Linked DNA regions of Natronosporangium hydrolyticum. The protein of the gene in region 2 interacts with the protein of the main gene of each other region in a pairwise test. Links are inferred from orthologs where the notes say so. Each region holds a gene or a part of one and is shown on either strand. Other genes may lie near its edges.

Region 1 (8,819 bases), 620 kb from region 2 along the record:
CGGTGAGCTGGCCTTGCGCCAGCCGGGTTGCCCGCGGGGGCACCGGCGGGGCCAGACCGGCCACCACACGGAGGCCTGAAAGGACATCATCGGGTCGAACGGATGGTGTGACCTGCCGAACGACGCACTCCAGTATCGCACACGGTACGTCAGTGACCTCGGAAGGTGCCGCCACCGGCGGAACAGATGTGATCTTGATTACGGCGGGCCGGATGTCCAGGATCCGCTTACCCTGTTTGGTCAGCCGCTCCACCGAGATCTCCTCGGCCGCCGCGAACGCCGCCACCGCCGCCGCCAGCGCCGCCGGCTCAACCTGGGGCAACTCCACCCGCCACCGCGACGCCTCGATCCGGTCGGGCAGATTGCCCCCCTCCGCCACCACCGCGTCCAGCACATCCAGCCCTGGCGACAGCACCTCGTCGAGCGCCTTCACCAGCTCCGCCGGCAGCATCGGCGCCTGCAGCCCCAACTCGAGGTACTCGGCTTCACTCGCCACCCCGGTCGGGGCCGCGCTCGCGTACGAGATCTTGGGGTGCGGCGTGAAGCCCTGGGAGTAGGCGATCGGCACCCCCGCCCGCCGCAGCGCCCGCTCAAACGCCCGGGCGAAGTCACGGTGCGAGGTGAACCGCAGTGGGCCACGCTTGGCATAGCGCACCCGGACCCGCTGGACCACCGGCGCCTGACCGCCCGGTGGTTGCTTCTTTTTGCCGATGGTCTTCCCCTTACACCGGAGTGAGCGGCAACAGCTTCCGCCCGGTCGGGCCGATCTGAATCTCGGTGTCCATGCTCGGACAGACCCCGCAGTCGAAACACGGGGTCCACCGGCAGTCGTCCTGCTCGAACTCGCTCAGCGAATCCTGCCAGTCCTGCCAGAGCCAGTCTTTATCCAGGCCCGAGTCGAGATGATCCCAGGGCAGCACCTCGGTCTCGCCTCGTTCCCGGGTGGTGAACCAATCCAGGTCGAGACCGAACGCCGGCAGCACCTCGCCGGCAGCATCCACCCAGCGATGGTAGGAGAAGTGCTCACTCCAGCCGTCGAACCGCCCGCCCTGCTCCCACACCCGCCGGATCACCGCGGCTACCCGCCGGTCCCCGCGCGAGAGCAGGCCCTCCACCAGCGACGGCTCACCGTCGTGGTAGCGGTAGCCGATCGCCCGTCCGATCGAACGGTCGGCGTTGATCGCCTGCTTGAGCAGCTTGAGCCGGTGGTCGACCACCTCCGGCGAGGTCTGCGACGCCCACTGGAACGGGGTGTGCGGCTTCGGCACGAAACCGCCGATCGAGACCGTGCACCGGATGTCTTTCGTGCCGGTGGCGGCGCGCCCCTCCTCGATCACCCGGTACGCCAGCCGGGCGATCTGCAGCACGTCCTCGTCAGTCTCGGTCGGCAGCCCGCACATGAAGTAGAGCTTCACCTGCCGCCAACCGTTCTGGTACGCGGTGACGACCGTACGGATCAGGTCGTCCTCGCTGACCATCTTGTTGATGACCCGGCGAATCCGCTCGGAGCCGCCCTCCGGAGCGAAGGTCAAGCCGGTACGCCGGCCGTTGCGGGACAGCTCCTGGGCGAGCTCGACGTTGAACGCGTCCACCCGGGTCGACGGCAACGACAACGAGACGTTGCTGCCCTCGTACTGCTCCGCCAGCCCCGAACACATGTCCTTGATCTCCGAATGATCTGCCGACGACAGCGACAGCAGCCCCACCTCGGAGAATCCGGAGTCCCGCAGCCCCTGCTGGACCATCTCGCCGACGGTGGTGATGGAGCGTTCCCGGACCGGGCGGGTGATCATGCCCGCCTGGCAGAACCGGCACCCTCGGGTACACCCCCGGAAAATCTCCACCGCATACCGCTCGTGAACGGTCTCGGCGAGCGGCACCAGCGGCCGCTTCGGATAGGGCCACTGGTCGAGATCCATGGTGGTGCGCTTATGCACCCGGAACGGCACATCGGGCCGGTTCGGCACCACCCGCTGGATCCGACCATCGGGCAGGTAGTCCACGTCATAGAACGACGGGACATAGATCGACTCGGTGGCGGCGAGCCGTCGCAGCAGCTCCTCCCGACCGCCGGGCGCACCAGCGCGTTTCCACTCCCGCACGATCCCGGTGATCTCCAGCACCGCCTCCTCGCCGTCGCCGAGCACGGCGGCGTCGAGGAACTCGGCGATCGGCTCCGGGTTGAACGCGGCGTGCCCGCCCGCGACGACCAGCGGATGGCTATCGTCCCGGTCCGCCGCGGTCAGCGGGATGCCGGCGAGGTCGAGCGCGGTCAGCAGGTTGGTGTAGCCGAGTTCGGTGGCGAACGAGATGCCGAACAGGTCGAAGGCCGCGACCGGCCGGTGCGCCTCCAGCGTGAACTGCGGCACCCGGTGCTCCCGCATCAACTCCTCAAGATCGGGCCACACCGAGTAGGTCCGTTCGGCGAGCACATCGGGCTGCTCGTTGAGGACCTCATAGAGGATCTGCACACCCTGGTTGGGCAGGCCGACCTCATAGGCGTCGGGGTACATCAGCACCCAGCGCACCGTCGCCTCGTCCCACTCTTTGGCCTGGGCGCCGAGCTCACCGCCCACGTACTGGATCGGTTTACCGACTCGTGGCAACAGCTGCTCCAACGCTGGCCACACGGTCTCGACGCTCACACCCACCTCCGCTGCTGTCCCAGTCTCGCCGCTGGTCCAGCTCTCCAGCCTAACCAGCGGCCGACGACCAACCACCGCCGGAGGGGTCAGAGCGACCGGTCACCGAAGAACCTCGCGGAAAGTCTTGAACCTCGCAGACTTCTCGCCTAGACATAGTTCATGCGTACCCCCCGCGCCAGCCGTTTGAGACGGCGCAGCCGTCTCGCCGGGCTAATCGCCATCAGCCTTCTGGCCAGCCCGAGCGCCGGCGCCCTCGGCAGCCGCCACCTTGACCGGATCTGCCCCGACCGCCGTTACCGCGGCAACGGCAGCTGCCGCTACTGATCCTTGCTCGTACCCTCCAGTGGTCGGGGCGCTGGGCATGCCGGACTCCGCTCCGGGGTATCCAGCGCCCCGACCGAGATAGGACAATGGCGACGTGAACCTAGGCTCGCCCGGGCAGGCGCTGGCCCGCCGGTTTTACCACCGGCTGGTGGCGCCGCTGTTGATGGGGACTCCCCACGCCGCCGCGCTGCTCGGCGAAGGTTCCGAAGTGCTCGGCTACGACGACAAGGTCTCCACCGACCACGACTTTGGACCGCGGGTGCAGATCTTCCTGCCGCGCGGGGTGGACCCGGCACCGGCCGAACAGGCGCTCACCGGGCTGCCGCAGCTCTTCGAGGGATTCCTGGTCGGCTACTCCCGCACCCACCACCGCGACGGCCGCGCCGACCGGCAGGTCGACCTGACCACTGTGGAAGAGTTCTTCACCACCGCCATCGGGACCGACCCGGCGAGCGGGATGCAGCTGGCCGACTGGCTCCTCACACCCACCCAGCGGCTCGCCAGTCTCACCGCCGGCCCAGTGTTCCACGACCCGCACCACGCCCTGACCACCCGCCGGGACGCCCTCACCTGGTATCCAGATGACGTCTGGCGATATGTGCTCGCCGCCGGCTGGCTTCGGATCGGGCAGGAAGAATCGTTCGTGGGGCGTGCCGGCGCCACCGGCGACGACCTGGGCTCGCGAGTGCTCACTGCCCGCCTGGTCCGTGACCTGATGCGCCTGACCTATCTGATCGAACGGCGCTGGGCGCCCTACGGCAAATGGCTCGGGCGCGGCTTCACGGCGCTCCCGCTCGGCGCCGCGATCGGACCCGCCCTCGACGCCGCCCTGACCGTCACCGACTGGCGTGATCGGGAGGAGGCGCTGTGCGCGGCCGCGAGCGAACTCGCCGCCGCCACCAACCGGCTGCAACTGGCCGACCCGGTGGACCCCAGCCCACGTCAGTTCTACGGCCGGGACATCTGGACCCCGGGCGGGGAACGGTACGCGGCCGCGTTGACCGCCGCCATCACCGACCCGGCGGTGACCGCGCTACTCGCCCGGCTCGGCGAACGCCGCGATCCGGGCCCCGGGATGGCGCTCGTCGGGCGCCTGCCCGGCGCCATCGATCAGGCGGTCGACTCCGCCGATATCCTCTGCCACCACGACCGCTGTCGCGCCGCCGCCCCGGTGCTGGGCCTGGCCTGACCCGCCAACCGCCGATCCTCCCGTAAGCCCCGTTTGCGGCCGACTCGAACGAGCCGTCCCGCCCCCCGCCGGCTGACGCTTGCTCATATCGGCATATGATTGACCCATGGCACGAGCAGCGACGACGTCGGACGTCTTCAACGCGATCGCCGAGCCGCAGCGACGAGAGATCCTGGACCTGCTGCGGGCGGGCGAACAACCGGTGACCGAGTTGGCCCAGCAGCTGGGGATGACCCAGCCGGGCGCCTCCAAACACCTGCGGGTGCTCCGGGAGGTCGGGCTGGTGCGGGACCGCAAGGCAGGCAAACAGCGCCTGTACGGCCTCGACGCCGGTGGGCTGCGACCGGTTCACGAGTGGACCGGCGGGTTCGAGCGGTTCTGGAACGAGAGCTTCGACCGGCTGGACACATACGTGCAGGACCTCGAGCAGGCAAGGCAGGAGGAGTGACCGATGGCAGAAACCGGACGGGACGGCCCGACGAAGTCGGCGACGGCCGACCGCGAGATTGTGATCTCCCGGGTTATCAGCGCCCCCCGAGAACTGGTGTTCGAAGCGTTCACCGAAGTCCGGCACCTGTCGCAATGGTGGGGACCGGAGGGGTTCACCACCACCACGCGGGCGTTCGAGTTCCGCGTCGGCGGGGCCTGGGACTTCGTGATGCACGGACCGGACGGGACGGACTACCAAGAGTGGATCTCCTGGACCGAGATCGCCCCGCCGGAGCGGATCGCGCTGCGGCACGGCGAGTTTCGCGGCGACCCGGACGCTTTCGAGTCCATCCTTACGTTCACACCCGAAGGCTCCGCGACCCGGATCGAGATGCGCACGATCTTCCCCACCAAGAAGCTGCGCGACGAGGCGGCCGAGAAGTACCACGCGATCGAGGGCGGCGAGCAGACCCTGCGCAACCTAGCTACCTACGTCACCCAGATCCTCCGGAAGGGAGCCGAGAACTGATGGCCGGGAAGGTGTTCTTCAGCGTGACGATGTCCCTGGACGGGTTCATCGCGCCCAATTCCCCAGCAGACTTGATGGGACAGCAGTGGATGGAGCTGCAGCAGTGGCTCTTCCGGCAGCGGTTTCTCCGGGAGAACCTGAAGCTCGGCGAGGGCGGCGAGGAAGGTCGCGACAACGACATCGTGCGGGAGACGTTCGAGCGCACCGGCGCGAGCGTGATGGGCAAGCGCATGTTCGAAGCCGGCGAGCACGCATGGCCGGAGGAGGCGCCGTTCCACACGGCGGTCTTCGTCGTGACGCACGAACGGCGTGGTTCCTGGGAACGGCCGGGTGGGACCACCTTCCACTTCGTCGACGACGGCATCGAGTCCGCGCTCGACCAGGCCCGCCAGGCCGCCGGCGACCGAGACGTCCGCATCGCGGGCGGCGGTGCAACCATCCTGGAGTACCTGAACGCCGGCCTGATCGACGAGTTCTCGATCGCGCTCTCACCCATGCTGTTCGGCTCCGGAATCCGCCTCTTCGAGGGCGTGGACGCTGGCCGCCTGGCCCTGGAGCCGATCCGCGCGGAGCCGACGCAGCGGGTCACCCACCTGACCTACGCGGTCCGGGAGCGCTAACTGTCTCGGCCTCTGTAGCTTTCCGCCGAGGTCAGCCACCATTACCCGCTGACTCGCCCATAATGGGTGACGTGCAGGTGGTGCTGGTCTCCGGGGTGCCCGGAGCGGGAAAGACGACCATCGCCCGGAAGCTGGCCGAGCACTTTCCCCGGTCGGCGCATCTTGAGGGCGACCAGATCGGCGAAGGCTTCATCATCAACGGCCTAGTACGACCGGACGGTACGCCGACCGACGAGGCCAATGCCCAGCTCCTGCTCCGCCGAAAAAACATCTGCCTGCTGGCCGACTCGTACGCGGCGGCGGGGTTCACCCCGGTCGTCGACGACGTGGTGGTCTCGCAGGCGGTGCTGGACACCTACCTGACCCTGCTCACCACCCGTCCGGTCGGATTGGTGCAGCTCTCCCCCGACCTGGAGACCCTGCAGCAACGCGATGCCGAGCGAGACAAACAGGTGCTCGACCGGTGGCGCCACCTCTACGCCGAGCTGCGTCGGGACATGCCGCGGGTCGGGCTATGGCTGGACACCTCCGGGCTCTCCGCAGAGGAGACCGTCGCCCAGGTGGCGCACCGGCTGGGCGAGGCGGTCGTCGCCCGGTAGGTCGGGGGTGGCGGCTGTGTCCCGGGTCACCCACCGCGCCGGTCACACCATCCCCGCCCGCGCCGTCGGATTGGCGACCGACCCGAAAACGGAGGATGAGATGACCGAGCGGATGGCGATGGCAGAAGTGGTCCCCGAGGCGTACCAGGCGGTGTTCCAGCTGGAGAAGTACGTCCGCAGCACGGTGGCACACCAGCTGCTGGAGCTGGTGAAGCTGCGCGCCTCTATGATCAACGGTTGCGCATTCTGTGTGGACATGCACAGCCACGACGCGCTCAGCGCAGGCGAATCGACGCAGCGACTCTTCGCGGTCGCCGCCTGGCGAGAGGCGCCCTTTTTCACCGACCGGGAACGGGCCGCGCTCGCCCTCACCGACGAGGTCACCCGGCTCGGAGATCACGGAGTGACCGACGCGACCTGGGCCAAGGTGCGGGAGCACTACTCCGAGGAAGCGACAGCCAACCTGATCATGGCGATCGCGACCATCAACGTCTGGAACCGGATCGCCATCGCCACCCGGGTGGCGCCGCCGGTACGCTGACCCGACGCCACGGCTGATCCCCCGGCTACGGCTGGGGGATCACCCGTGGCCGGGGAACCAGAGCGCGATCTCGCGCTTGGCGCTCTCCACCGAGTCGGACGCGTGGATCAGGTTCTCGCGATTGGACAGCGAGAAGTCGCCTCGGATAGTGCCGGGGTCGGCCTTGCGTCCGTCGGTGGCGCCGCACATCGCCCGCACCACCGCGATCGCGTTGTCGCCGACGAGGATCATGGCCACCAGCTCACCGCCGGTCATGAACTCGCGCAGCGGCGGGTAGAAGGGCTTGGTCAGGTGCTCGGCGTAGTGCTGGTCCGCGAGTTCACCGTCCATCCGGCGCAGCACCATGGCCTCGATCCGCAGGCCCTTCCGCTCGAACCGACCGACCACCTCACCGACCAGGCCGCGGCGCACGGCATCGGGCTTGACCAGAACGAGCGTCCGCTCGCCACCCTCGGTGGACACGTGCGCCTCCTCTGCTGGGCGAACTCCGACGACCTGGTCAGCACCGGTCGACCGGGGGCTCGCAGACCGCGATTTGCGAACTGTTGGGCACAGACAGCGTATCGAACCGCCCGAACCTGGCTTCGCCGACTAGGCTAGGGGCGTCCAGGCGCGCGTCCGAAGGGAAGCAACCGTGGCGAGGAAACGGCCGGGTGTAGTCGCGGTTCGCCGAATTATCGCTGGGATGTGCATTTTTGTCGGACTTTTCGTCGCCTGCTTCGGGGTCGGCAACGGCCGACAGTCGTTGCTGGTGACGGGTATCGCGATCATGGTCCTGGCGGCGACCACCCGGGTCGTGATCGGCTTCCGGGGCACGCCGCGAGAGTGGTTGCAGGGGGTCGGCCGCGTCCTGGAGGTCAACGAACCACCGGCCGACGCGCGGATCGGCCGCTGCTCCCTGCAGCTGGTGGTGGTCGTCCCCGGCATGCCGGAAGAGACGGTGGTGGTGCACGACTCCCGGGTTCCGGTAGCACAGTGGCCGCAGCCGGGACAGCGGGTGCCGATCCAGGTCGCCGCGGACGACATCCGCGATGTCCGGGTACAGTGGCGGGACTTCGTCCCCGTGGAGCACCCGGTGGAGGCGGCCTGGCACACCGACGAACCGGTGCCGTCGCCCGCGGTGCCGCCCGGCTCCCATCTCGACCCGTCACCGGTCATCGACTTCGACCTGGACCACCCGCCGACCGGGCCGATCGAGCCGGTCGCCCCGGTCGACCGCACCACAGTCGACCCGATCCCCACCGTCGAACCCGCCACCGCCACGTCAGTCGCCCCGGCCGAGGCCAGCCCCGCCGACGAGGGCCGACTCGACCGGAGTAACCCGCTCGCCGACGACCCGGCCGACGCGGTCGAGCCGGCAGCCGGTGACGACGGCCGGGCCGACGTCGCCGCCCCACCCGACGAGGTCGCCCACCTCGCCCCGGCGCCGGCCGGCGGGCCCGAAGCGGTCCCCGCAGCGGTGCCGCGGCCCCGGCCCAGTCCTCGGCCCAGCCCCCGGCCCCGGCCGCACGCCCCCGCCCCGGCGGCCGGCGCCGCGGCCGCCACCGCAGGTGCGGCGATGGCCGGTAACGCTGCCGGCGCCGCCACGAACGGCACCACGAACGGCGGGACGACCGGTCCGCCGGTCAGCACCGCGGCTCCGCCACCGACCGGGCTCGGCGCCGACATCCTCGCCACCTACCCGAGCGCCCACCCCGGTCCGGCCGGAGCCATCAACGGGATCGGCATGACCCTGCTCGTCAGCGACCTCACCCGCTCCGTCGACTTCTACCGGGACCGGCTCGGCTTCTACGAAGTAGACAACGGCGCCGGCACGATCGTGCTCGGCTCCGGCGACACCAGACTCGTGCTACGCGCGGTCGCCAACCTCGGCGCGATCAAGCACCGGTTGATGCACCTGAATCTCGAGGTCAGCGACATCGACGCGGTCTACGCCGAGCTCA
Region 2 (8,876 bases):
CGAGTGAGCAGCGCGGTCGCGATCACCAGCAGCGCGATCGCGACTCCGAGGTTGCCGAGGATCTCGAACGTGGTGCCGCTGTGGGCGTACGCGTCGAGCAACCCGCTGCGCTCCCGGTCGATCTGGTAGGCCGAGCTCTCCTCGACGAGGGACCAGGGCTCGAGCCCGGCCAGAGCGGTCTTGAACTCCGCCAGGCTCTGCGGGGCCGGCTCCGGCTCCGGGATGTCGAACGGTGGGATCACCGGATAGCGCAACCAGTGGAGCAGCAGCGGGACGCCGTAACCGACGATCATCAGCACCGGGCCGAGGACCGCCAGTCGCAGCTGGGTCGCCCGGCGGGCCAGATCGAGCCGGCCCAGCGCCATGCCGGCCAGCACGTAGGTCAGGAAGGCGCCGGTGGGGTAGAACCCGTAGATCAGCAAGGCGCCCAGCTCGTAGCCGGCGAGCGGGAACTCGTAGCCGGGGTAGGGCGGCTCGCCGCCGTGGATGATGTCGCCGAACCCGGCGGTGAAGAGCTGGCCGAGCCCGATCACGGGGTCGTAGGGCAGCAGCCGTTCCAGCTGCGCCGGGGAAGCCAGCAGGTGGACGTAGCGCACGATCACCGGCCCGACCACCGCGACCACCCCGGCCGCTACCGCCAGGCCGCGGACACCCAGCCGGAGGAACGGTAGCGACAGCAGGAAGAAGACGCCGTAGGAGGCGATAATCACCGGGATGGTGGCGCCGGCCGCGACCAGGGCGGTGCCCAGCACGATCAGCAGCACCCCGCGGATGGCGATCTTCACGGCGGCCTGGCGGCGGCCGCGTTCGGTCCGCGCCGCCCGACCGCCGGAGAGCAGCGCCAGCGACCACCCCGCCAGCACCGCGAAGGTCGCCGAGGACCGGCCGTGCGGTAGGTCCGCCAGCCAGTCCGGCACCCCGGCGGCGGCCCACTCCTCATGCAGACCCAGGTTGACCGCGAACATCCCGAACAGGGCGAGCGCCCGGACGAGGTCGACGGCGACGATGCGGCCCGAAGACTCGGCGCCCGAACGAGCCGGCTCGGCACTGGTCGGCGGTGCCGCCGCACAGCCGTCTGGTTTGTCCGCGTTCGTAGGTGTGGATGAGCGAATAGGGCGATATGTCATAGACATGGGGTAAACCTAGAACGCCGCGTCGTCGCACGCCGTCGCGTTGCGCCGCTTCCGGCCGGTGCTCAGGTGGTGGCCGCGTAGCCCGGTCGGGTGGCGGCGCCCCCCGCTGGGCGGGGACCCCCGCCGAACAGCGGGGGAACAGCACTATTTATGCCACTATGTTCCAGGATGCTCGCGGGAGGGCTCATGATCCGGGTGGTGATCGTCGACGACGAGGCGTTGATCCGGTCCGGCTTCACCCTGATCCTCAACGCCGCCCCGGACATCGAGGTGGTGGCGGCGGTCAGCGGCGGGCGGGCCGTGGCCGAGATTGGCCGATCGCGCCCAGATGTGGTGCTACTCGACATCCGGATGCCCGACGTGGACGGGCTCACGGTCCTCCGGCAGGTCCGGGCGGCGCCCCACCCGCCGGTGGTGGCGATCCTGACCACATTCGACACAGATGAGTACGTCTCCGCGGCGCTACGGCTGGGAGCGGTCGGATTCCTGCTGAAAGACACCGACCCGGAGCACCTGGCCCACCAGGTTCGCACGCTCGCCGGCGACGGCACGGTGCTCTCCGCCCGGGTCACCCGTACTGTGGTCGACGGCTACCTGGCCAACGGCGAGCGGCCGGCCACGTATCCCGAGGTCTCCCGGTTGACCGGTCGGGAGCGGGACGTGCTAGAGCTGCTCGCCGAGGGCATCTCCAACGCCGAGATCGCCGCCCGGATGCACCTCAGCGCGGGCACGGTCAAGGACCACGTCAGCGCGCTGCTGACCAAGCTGCGGGTGCACAACCGGGTGCAGGCGGCGCTGGTCGCGCAGCGCGCCGGCCTCTTGGGGCCGGGCGGCCGAGCGTGACCGGCCGCCGGGTGCCGCGCTGGGTGGTCGACCTGGTGGTGCTGTCCGTGGCCGCCGCGGATGCGTGGGCCCGGGTCTGGCAGCTGTCCCCGCTCTACGAAGTGGTCGACGGCGGCTGGCTCTACGAGCACGGAGAGCCCGGCGTCTACCACGTCTCCGAGATCGTGGCCGAGCACGGCCTGTGGTGGGGCCTCTACTTCGACGACCGGGTGCTGCTCAGCCTGCTCGCGCTCGGGGTGGTGGTGCTGCCGGCCCGCCGCCGGTGGCCGTTGGCGGTCTTCCTCGTCACCCTGCCGCCGTTGGTGTGGCTATCGCAGACCGCGGCGACTCTGATCGCCCTCTATACGCTGGCGTCGCTGTCCCGTCAGCGGCTGCTGCTCGGGGCCTGCGCGCTGCTGCTGGCCGTCCACTCCACCTGGGTGTGGGGCGCGGGCTGGGAAGAACAGGTCGACCAGCTTACCGCGATCTGGTTCGGTCAAGGACTCGTGCAAGCCGCCGCGGCGGTGTTCTTGGGGCAGTTGGTGCAGGTCCGACGGGACCTGTCACAGAAGCTGGTGGAGATCTCGCAGGCGCGCGACCACGAACAGTGGCTGGTCACTCAGCGGGCACTGGCGGCCGAACGGGCGCAGCTGGCGCGGGAGATGCATGACGTCGTCTCCCACCAGGTCAGCCTGATCGCGGTGCAGGCCGGCGCGCTGCAGGTACACACCCGCGACCCCGAGGCGAGCCAGGCCGGGCGGACCATCCGGGAGCTCAGCGTCCAGACCCTCAACGAGCTGCGGCACATGGTGACCGTCCTGCGTGAGCCAGGCGGTGGGGGGAAGGGTGGAGGAGACCAGCGGGGAGTGCTTGAGCTGGCGCCGCAACCCACGCTGGCGGAGCTGGCGCCGCTGGTCGCCGGCGGCGGGGTCGATGCCCGGTTGGAGCTGGGGGAGCTGCCGGAGGTGGACCCGCCCACTGCGCGGGCGATCTACCGGACGGTGCAGGAGGCGCTGACGAACGTCCGTAAGCACGCGCCGGGAGCGACCGCGACGGTCCGGGTGGCGCTGGTCGACGGCGTCATCCGAGTGGAGATCGTCAACACTCCGGCCACCCGCCCGGTAGTGCCCCTGCCCGGCTCCGGGCAGGGGTTGCGCGGGCTGGCCCAGCGGGCGGAGCTGGTGGGTGGGTCGCTCGATCATGGCCCCACCGCCGACGGCGGCTGGCGGGTGCGGGCGACCCTCCCGGCCGCTTCTCGCCCCGCCTCGCCGGCGGCTGCCCCGGTGCATCAGCCATCCCGCAGCACCTGAGCCCGGCACCAGATGTGTCATAGTGTGCGAGTGAACTGCCTTGGCTGGGAGTGATGGTGGGTATTACTGAGCGGTTTTCGGGGCAGCTCCGGAGCCGACTGTTGAATGAGCGAGCCGGCACCACCACGGTGAACGCGGTCGAGGTCGAGCCCCGATTTGACGCAGCTGGTGACGAGTACATACTGGTGACGCTGATCGTCTCGGAGCCGCCCCCGGGGGAGGCGACCTGGCCATTGGACGACGCCTTCCACCTTCGAGAGAGGGCGCGTCAAGCTGCTGCCGAGATCGACGTGCCGACAGAGGTGGAGATCACAATTACCTCGGCCGGGGACAGCGACACCTCCGACGAGCTGGTTGGCGAGGAGGACGAGTCGCCCGGGGCGCCAGGGTGACCGCGCGCCCCATCATGGCCGACGAGCTTCTGAACCTGGCGGATGATTTGGTGCCTGTTGACGCCGGTCGCGGCAGGCCCAGGACGGTCGAGCTTCGCCGGGCCGTCTCCACCGCGTACTATGCTCTCTTTCACGAGTTGATCAGGCACGCCACCCGAGAACTGGTCGGCGACGATTCGAATGTGGAGCTGCAACGCCGACAGGCGGCGCGCTGGTTCGCTCACGGGGATCTGAAGATCTTGGCGGCTGTGGCCGCGGGTCGGGATCGACAGAAGCGCGCGCTCGCCGCGGTCCTCGGCGAGGCCCATGCGGACCTCGTGCGCGTAGCTGAGGCGTTTGTCGCGCTCCAAACTGCTCGCCACCGGGCTGACTATGACCATGACTACGACGTCAAGCGGCGCGACGCGCTCCTCATGGTGGCAACCGCACGCGATGCCGTACAAAGAGTGCGCGGCTTGGAGAAGGCGAACGACGAATCGCTTCGCCGATTCCTGCGCCTGATGGTGGGTGGTGTTCAGATAGCGAAGAATCGATGAGATTACCGGCATGGCGACGACCACGATAGATATCCGCGAGCAGCTGCCCGACGACTGGCGGGAGGCGATGACGCCGTACCTCGACCAGTCGGTGGTGGCGTCGCTGAACCGCTTCCTCACCGAAGAGTACGCGAGTGATGTCGTCTATCCGCCGCAGGAAGATCTCTTCCGGGCGTTCCGGCTGTGTCCGCTCGAAACCACCCAGGTGTTGATCCTCGGGCAGGATCCATACCACCGCCCTGGGCAGGCGCACGGGCTGAGCTTCAGCGTGCGCCCGGGAGTGCCGGTGCCGCCGTCGCTGCGCAACATCTACCGGGAGTTGGCCGAGGAGTTCGGGGTCGACCCGCCCACCACCGGCGATCTCACCGGTTGGGCGGGGCAGGGGGTGCTGCTGCTCAACGCCGTGTTGACGGTGCGGGCCGGCGCGCCCGGCTCGCACGCCAAGCAGGGGTGGGAGCAGGTCACCGACGCCGCGATCCGGGCACTGGCCGCCAGCCGACAGCGGGTGGTGTTCGTACTATGGGGGGCGTACGCGAAGCGTAAGGCGGCACTCGTCACCGGCGACCGGCATGTGGTGTTGACCGCCGGTCATCCGAGCCCGATGAACGTGCGCGGTTTCCGTGGCTGCCGCCCGTTCGGCAAGATCGACGCGGCGCTCGCCGAGGCCGGTCGTGCCGGTGTCAGGTGGGTCTGATGAACCAGTACGCTCGTACGGGATCGCGAGGACAGGCGAGAGGAGCACCCCGGTGGCGAAGATCAAGGTAACCAACCCGGTCGTCGAGCTCGACGGCGACGAGATGACCAGGATCATCTGGCAGCAGATTCGTGAGCAGCTGGTCCTGCCGTACCTCGACGTCCCGCTCGAGTACTACGACCTGTCGATCCAGAACCGGGACGCCACCGACGACCAGGTGACCGTGGACGCGGCGTACGCGATCCGGCGCAACGGGGTGGGCGTGAAGTGCGCCACCATCACCCCGGACGAGGACCGGGTCGAGGAGTTCGGCCTGAAGAAGATGTGGCGCTCGCCGAACGGCACCATCCGGAACATCCTCGGCGGGGTGGTCTTCCGGGAGCCGATCATCATCAGCAACGTGCCGCGGTACGTCCCGACCTGGACCAAGCCGATCGTGATCGGCCGGCACGCGCACGGCGACCAGTACAAAGCGACCGACTTCGTGGTGCCGGGGCCGGGCACGCTGACCGTCACCTTCCAGCCGGAGGACGGCGGCGAGCCGATGGAGTTCGAGGTCGCCAAGTTCCCCGGCGGCGGTGTGGCGATGGGGATGTACAACTTCGACGACTCGATCCGGGACTTCGCCCGGGCGTCGTTCCGGTACGGGCTCAGCCGCGGCTTCCCGGTCTACATGTCGACCAAGAACACCATTCTCAAGGCGTACGACGGCCGGTTCCGGGACCTGTTCCAGGAGGTCTTCGACGCCGAGTTCGCCGAGCAGTTCAAGAGCGCCGGCCTGACCTACGAGCACCGGTTGATCGACGACATGGTGGCGGCGGCGATGAAGTGGGACGGCGGCTTCGTCTGGGCCTGCAAGAACTACGACGGTGACGTGCAGTCGGACACGGTCGCCCAGGGTTTCGGCTCGCTCGGGCTGATGACCAGCGTGCTGATGACGCCGGACGGGCAGACCGTGGAGGCCGAGGCGGCCCATGGCACGGTGACCCGGCACTACCGGGCGTGGCAGCGGGGGGAGAAGACCTCCACCAACCCGATCGCGTCGATCTTCGCCTGGACCCGCGGGCTGGCGCACCGGGGCAAGCTGGACGGCACCCCGGAGGTGACCCGGTTCGCCGAGACGCTGGAGCGGGTCTGCGTCGGCACGGTCGAAGGCGGCCAGATGACCAAGGACCTAGCCCTGCTGATCGGTGGCGACGCCGGCTGGCTGACCACCGATGAGTTCATGGCAGCGTTGGGCGACAACCTCGCCCGCGCCCTCGACTGACCATCCCCGGCCGATCATGGACCTAGGTACCCTATCGGGGCTTTTCGAGGTGCCTAGGTCCATGATCGGCTGTCTGGATCGGTGACCGATCAGTAGACTGTGGCCGAACGTCCCGCATCCGTCACCCCCGCGGAGGTCAGGTGGACAGCGACCGGTCGACGCCCCGACCGCCGGTCCCGGAGCAACGGGCAGGGTTCGTGCCACCGGCGGCACACCCACCGGTGACCATGGCCGGCCCGGCCCAGCCGACTGCCGGCAGCGCCGCGCCCAGCGTCGGTGGCCGGCCCCGTTACTTCCCGAGCGTCGTCACCTGGCTGCGGGTAGGGATGGGGCGCAGCCGGTTAGGCATTCTCGGCGCGCTGTTCGGCACCTGGTTCTATGTGCCGTTCGCGATGATAATGAGCGCGGTCTGCGCGGTGGTACTGGGCATCACCGGCTTCTTCGGTGGCTTCCTGTTCAGTTACGGGCAGGCCCCAGCGTTCGTCAGCGACCTGCCGGTGCTGGGTGCGGCGGTCGACGCCTTCCTCCCGGCCTCCGGCGGTGTCTTGGGTGGACTCGTCGGGGTGTTGTTGGGGCTGATACTCGGATTCGTCGGTGGTCTGCTGCTGTTCTGGGTGCTCGCCTTCGCCGGGGACCCACTGTCCGGAGTGGGCTGGGCGCTCGGGGCGGTAGTCACCGGGCTGCTGGTCGGCGTGGTCTACACGCTCTACCGGGTCGGGTTCGAGTCGCTCATCCTGCGCCGGACCGGGGCCCGGCGACTCAGTCGCCGGGAGCGGGAGCTACTACTGCCGGCGCTGCAAGAGTGTACTCATCGGCTGGGCCTGGCGAACCATCCGCCGATCTTGATCGAGGACGACGAGGAGCCGAGCGCGGCCGCTTACGCCCGGCACATCGTGGTCACCCGCGGGTTGCTTGAGGAGTTCGGGTACGAGCGCGAGGTGCTCGCTGGCGTCCTCTGCCACGAGCTGGTCCACTGGCGCAACGGTGATCCGATCTCGGCGGTCTTCATCCGGGGGGTCGCGTTGCCGCTTTACCTGGTCTACGCCGGGGTCGGTTGGGTCACTGAACGCCTTAACCATGCGTTCGCGGTCGCGCTGCTGTGGTTGATTTTCTGGCCGGTGTTGTTGACGGTTCGGCTGGTGGTGATCCCGGCCCAGGCGGCCGACCTCCGCCGCGCCGAGTACCGGGCCGACCAGGGGGCGGTGCTGGCGGGCTACCGGGACGGGCTACGGTGCGTCCTGGAGCAGCTTCGGGGCTCCTTCGAGGTGGGCCGGAACGGGTGGACGCGGGCGGTCTGCGCCGTGCACCCGCCGAACGAGCTCCGGCTGGAGAAGCTGGAGGATCCACACGGTCATTACCCGTTGACGGCGCCCGATCCGGCGTCCGATCCGGCGGACGGCGCGGCGGCGGAGTCGGCGGCAACCCCGGCGGCTGGGGTCGGCTGATGGCGGTCGCCGGCCCGGATCCGGGCAGTGTCTTCGTTGACTACCGGCCGGCCTCGCGCCGATGGTGGCTGGTGGTCGGCGCGGCGGCGGCGGTGGCGGTGCTGCTGCTCGCGGGGTTCGCGGTGCGGGCGGCGATCTCGCCGCCGGCGGCGGCGGTGCGCGCCTTCTTCCAGGCGTTGGCGGACCGGGATGCCGAGGCGGTGCACGATCTGGTCGCCCCGGAGATCGCCGATCCGGTGGCCGCCGACGCGATCAACGACCAGGTGCTGGCCGACGGCTATCAACCGCCGGAGCAGTGGACCGTCCACGACACCACGGTCGAGGACCGGTCCGCGGTGGCGGAGGTGAGCTACCGGCTCGATGGCCGGGAGCATGAGGTGTCGATGCGGCTGCGTCGCGACGACGGCCCGGCCGACCGGCTGCTGCCCCGCTGGTTGGTGGTGGACGCGATCGGCACACTGACGTTGACGGAGGCGCCCGACGAGGTGACCGTCAACGGGCACCCGGTGGCGGCGCACGAGCCGCACGGGCCCGCGGTGTTGCCGGCGTTACCCGGCGGGTATGAAGTGGCGGTCCCGGCCGGTGAGTCGCTGTGGCAGGAGCGGTCGGTGGCGGCCACCGTCCATCCGCAGCGCACGACCGAGGTACGGGTGCCGTTGGTGGTCCGGTCGGAGGTCCGGGACGAGGTCGAGCAGCGGATCTCGGCGCTGCTCGACGAGTGCGCCGAGCGCACCGAGCTAGTGCCGCCGGGGTGCCCGTTCGGGTATGCGGTTCTCGCCGCGGCGGAGGACGTGCAGTGGCGGATCGAGAGCTACCCCCGGATCACGGTGGAGCCGGTCGAGCAGCACCAGGAGACGGTGCTGCTGGTGCAGAGCGCCGAGGACGGGGTGGCGGTGGTCGCCGGGGTGCGGGGGTTGGGCGGCAGCTTCGAGACCCGGGTGCCGTTCCCGGTCTCGGGGACCGCGGCGCCGCGGGGTGGCTCGATCATCTTTGATCCGGGTTGGTGACCCCGGTCGCCGCGCGGAGCGCCGCGGCGGCGTCCTCCGGCGCGATGTCGTTGATGAACATGCCCATCGCCGACTCGGAGCCGGCGAGATACTTCAGCTTCCCCGGCGCCCGCCGGATGGTGAACACCTGTAGATGCAGGTAGCCCAGCTGCCGGTCCTGGTGGACCGGGGCCTGGTGCCAGGCGGCGATGTAGGGGGCCGGTGCGCCGTCGAAGAGGTTGTCGAACCGGCGGAGCAGGTCGAGATAGAGCGGTGCGAGCGCGGCCAGCT

The links.
Region 1: the proteins of JQS43_RS04595 (region 2) and ndk interact in binary tests that used the Escherichia coli proteins (3 or more experiments, as listed by UniProt). The link is inferred for Natronosporangium hydrolyticum from one-to-one orthologs.

Annotation. Positions count from the first base shown.
Region 1 is NZ_CP070499.1:1,603,258-1,612,076, reverse strand. The notes cover bases 5,628-8,561. They hold ndk (nucleoside-diphosphate kinase), read right to left. Parts: upstream 7,339-8,561; coding sequence 6,916-7,338; downstream 5,628-6,915. Other genes in these bases: JQS43_RS07140 (VOC family protein), read left to right, coding at 7,562-8,561; JQS43_RS07150 (carboxymuconolactone decarboxylase family protein), read left to right, coding at 6,352-6,876; JQS43_RS07155 (AAA family ATPase), read left to right, coding at 5,799-6,335; JQS43_RS07160 (dihydrofolate reductase family protein), read left to right, coding at 5,628-5,736. Also shown: JQS43_RS07185 (TIGR03936 family radical SAM-associated protein), read right to left, coding at 1-673; JQS43_RS07180 (TIGR03960 family B12-binding radical SAM protein), read right to left, coding at 723-2,645; JQS43_RS07175 (DUF4037 domain-containing protein), read left to right, coding at 3,064-4,158; JQS43_RS07170 (ArsR/SmtB family transcription factor), read left to right, coding at 4,265-4,606; JQS43_RS07165 (SRPBCC family protein), read left to right, coding at 4,610-5,116; more of JQS43_RS07160, read left to right, coding at 5,116-5,627; more of JQS43_RS07140, read left to right, coding at 8,562-8,819. UniProt on the Escherichia coli protein: Major role in the synthesis of nucleoside triphosphates other than ATP. The ATP gamma phosphate is transferred to the NDP beta phosphate via a ping-pong mechanism, using a phosphorylated active-site intermediate.
Region 2 is NZ_CP070499.1:976,975-985,850, forward strand. Bases 3,055-6,045 are described here. They hold JQS43_RS04595 (uracil-DNA glycosylase), read left to right. Parts: upstream 3,055-4,203; coding sequence 4,204-4,887; downstream 4,888-6,045. Other genes in these bases: JQS43_RS04580 (sensor histidine kinase), read left to right, coding at 3,055-3,265; JQS43_RS04585 (hypothetical protein), read left to right, coding at 3,319-3,657; JQS43_RS04590 (hypothetical protein), read left to right, coding at 3,654-4,193; JQS43_RS04600 (NADP-dependent isocitrate dehydrogenase), read left to right, coding at 4,940-6,045. In the rest of the region: JQS43_RS04570 (DUF418 domain-containing protein), read right to left, coding at 1-1,133; JQS43_RS04575 (response regulator), read left to right, coding at 1,320-1,976; more of JQS43_RS04580, read left to right, coding at 1,973-3,054; more of JQS43_RS04600, read left to right, coding at 6,046-6,154; JQS43_RS04605 (M48 family metalloprotease), read left to right, coding at 6,295-7,599; JQS43_RS04610 (hypothetical protein), read left to right, coding at 7,599-8,606; galT (galactose-1-phosphate uridylyltransferase), read right to left, coding at 8,584-8,876. UniProt on the Escherichia coli protein: Excises uracil residues from the DNA which can arise as a result of misincorporation of dUMP residues by DNA polymerase or due to deamination of cytosine.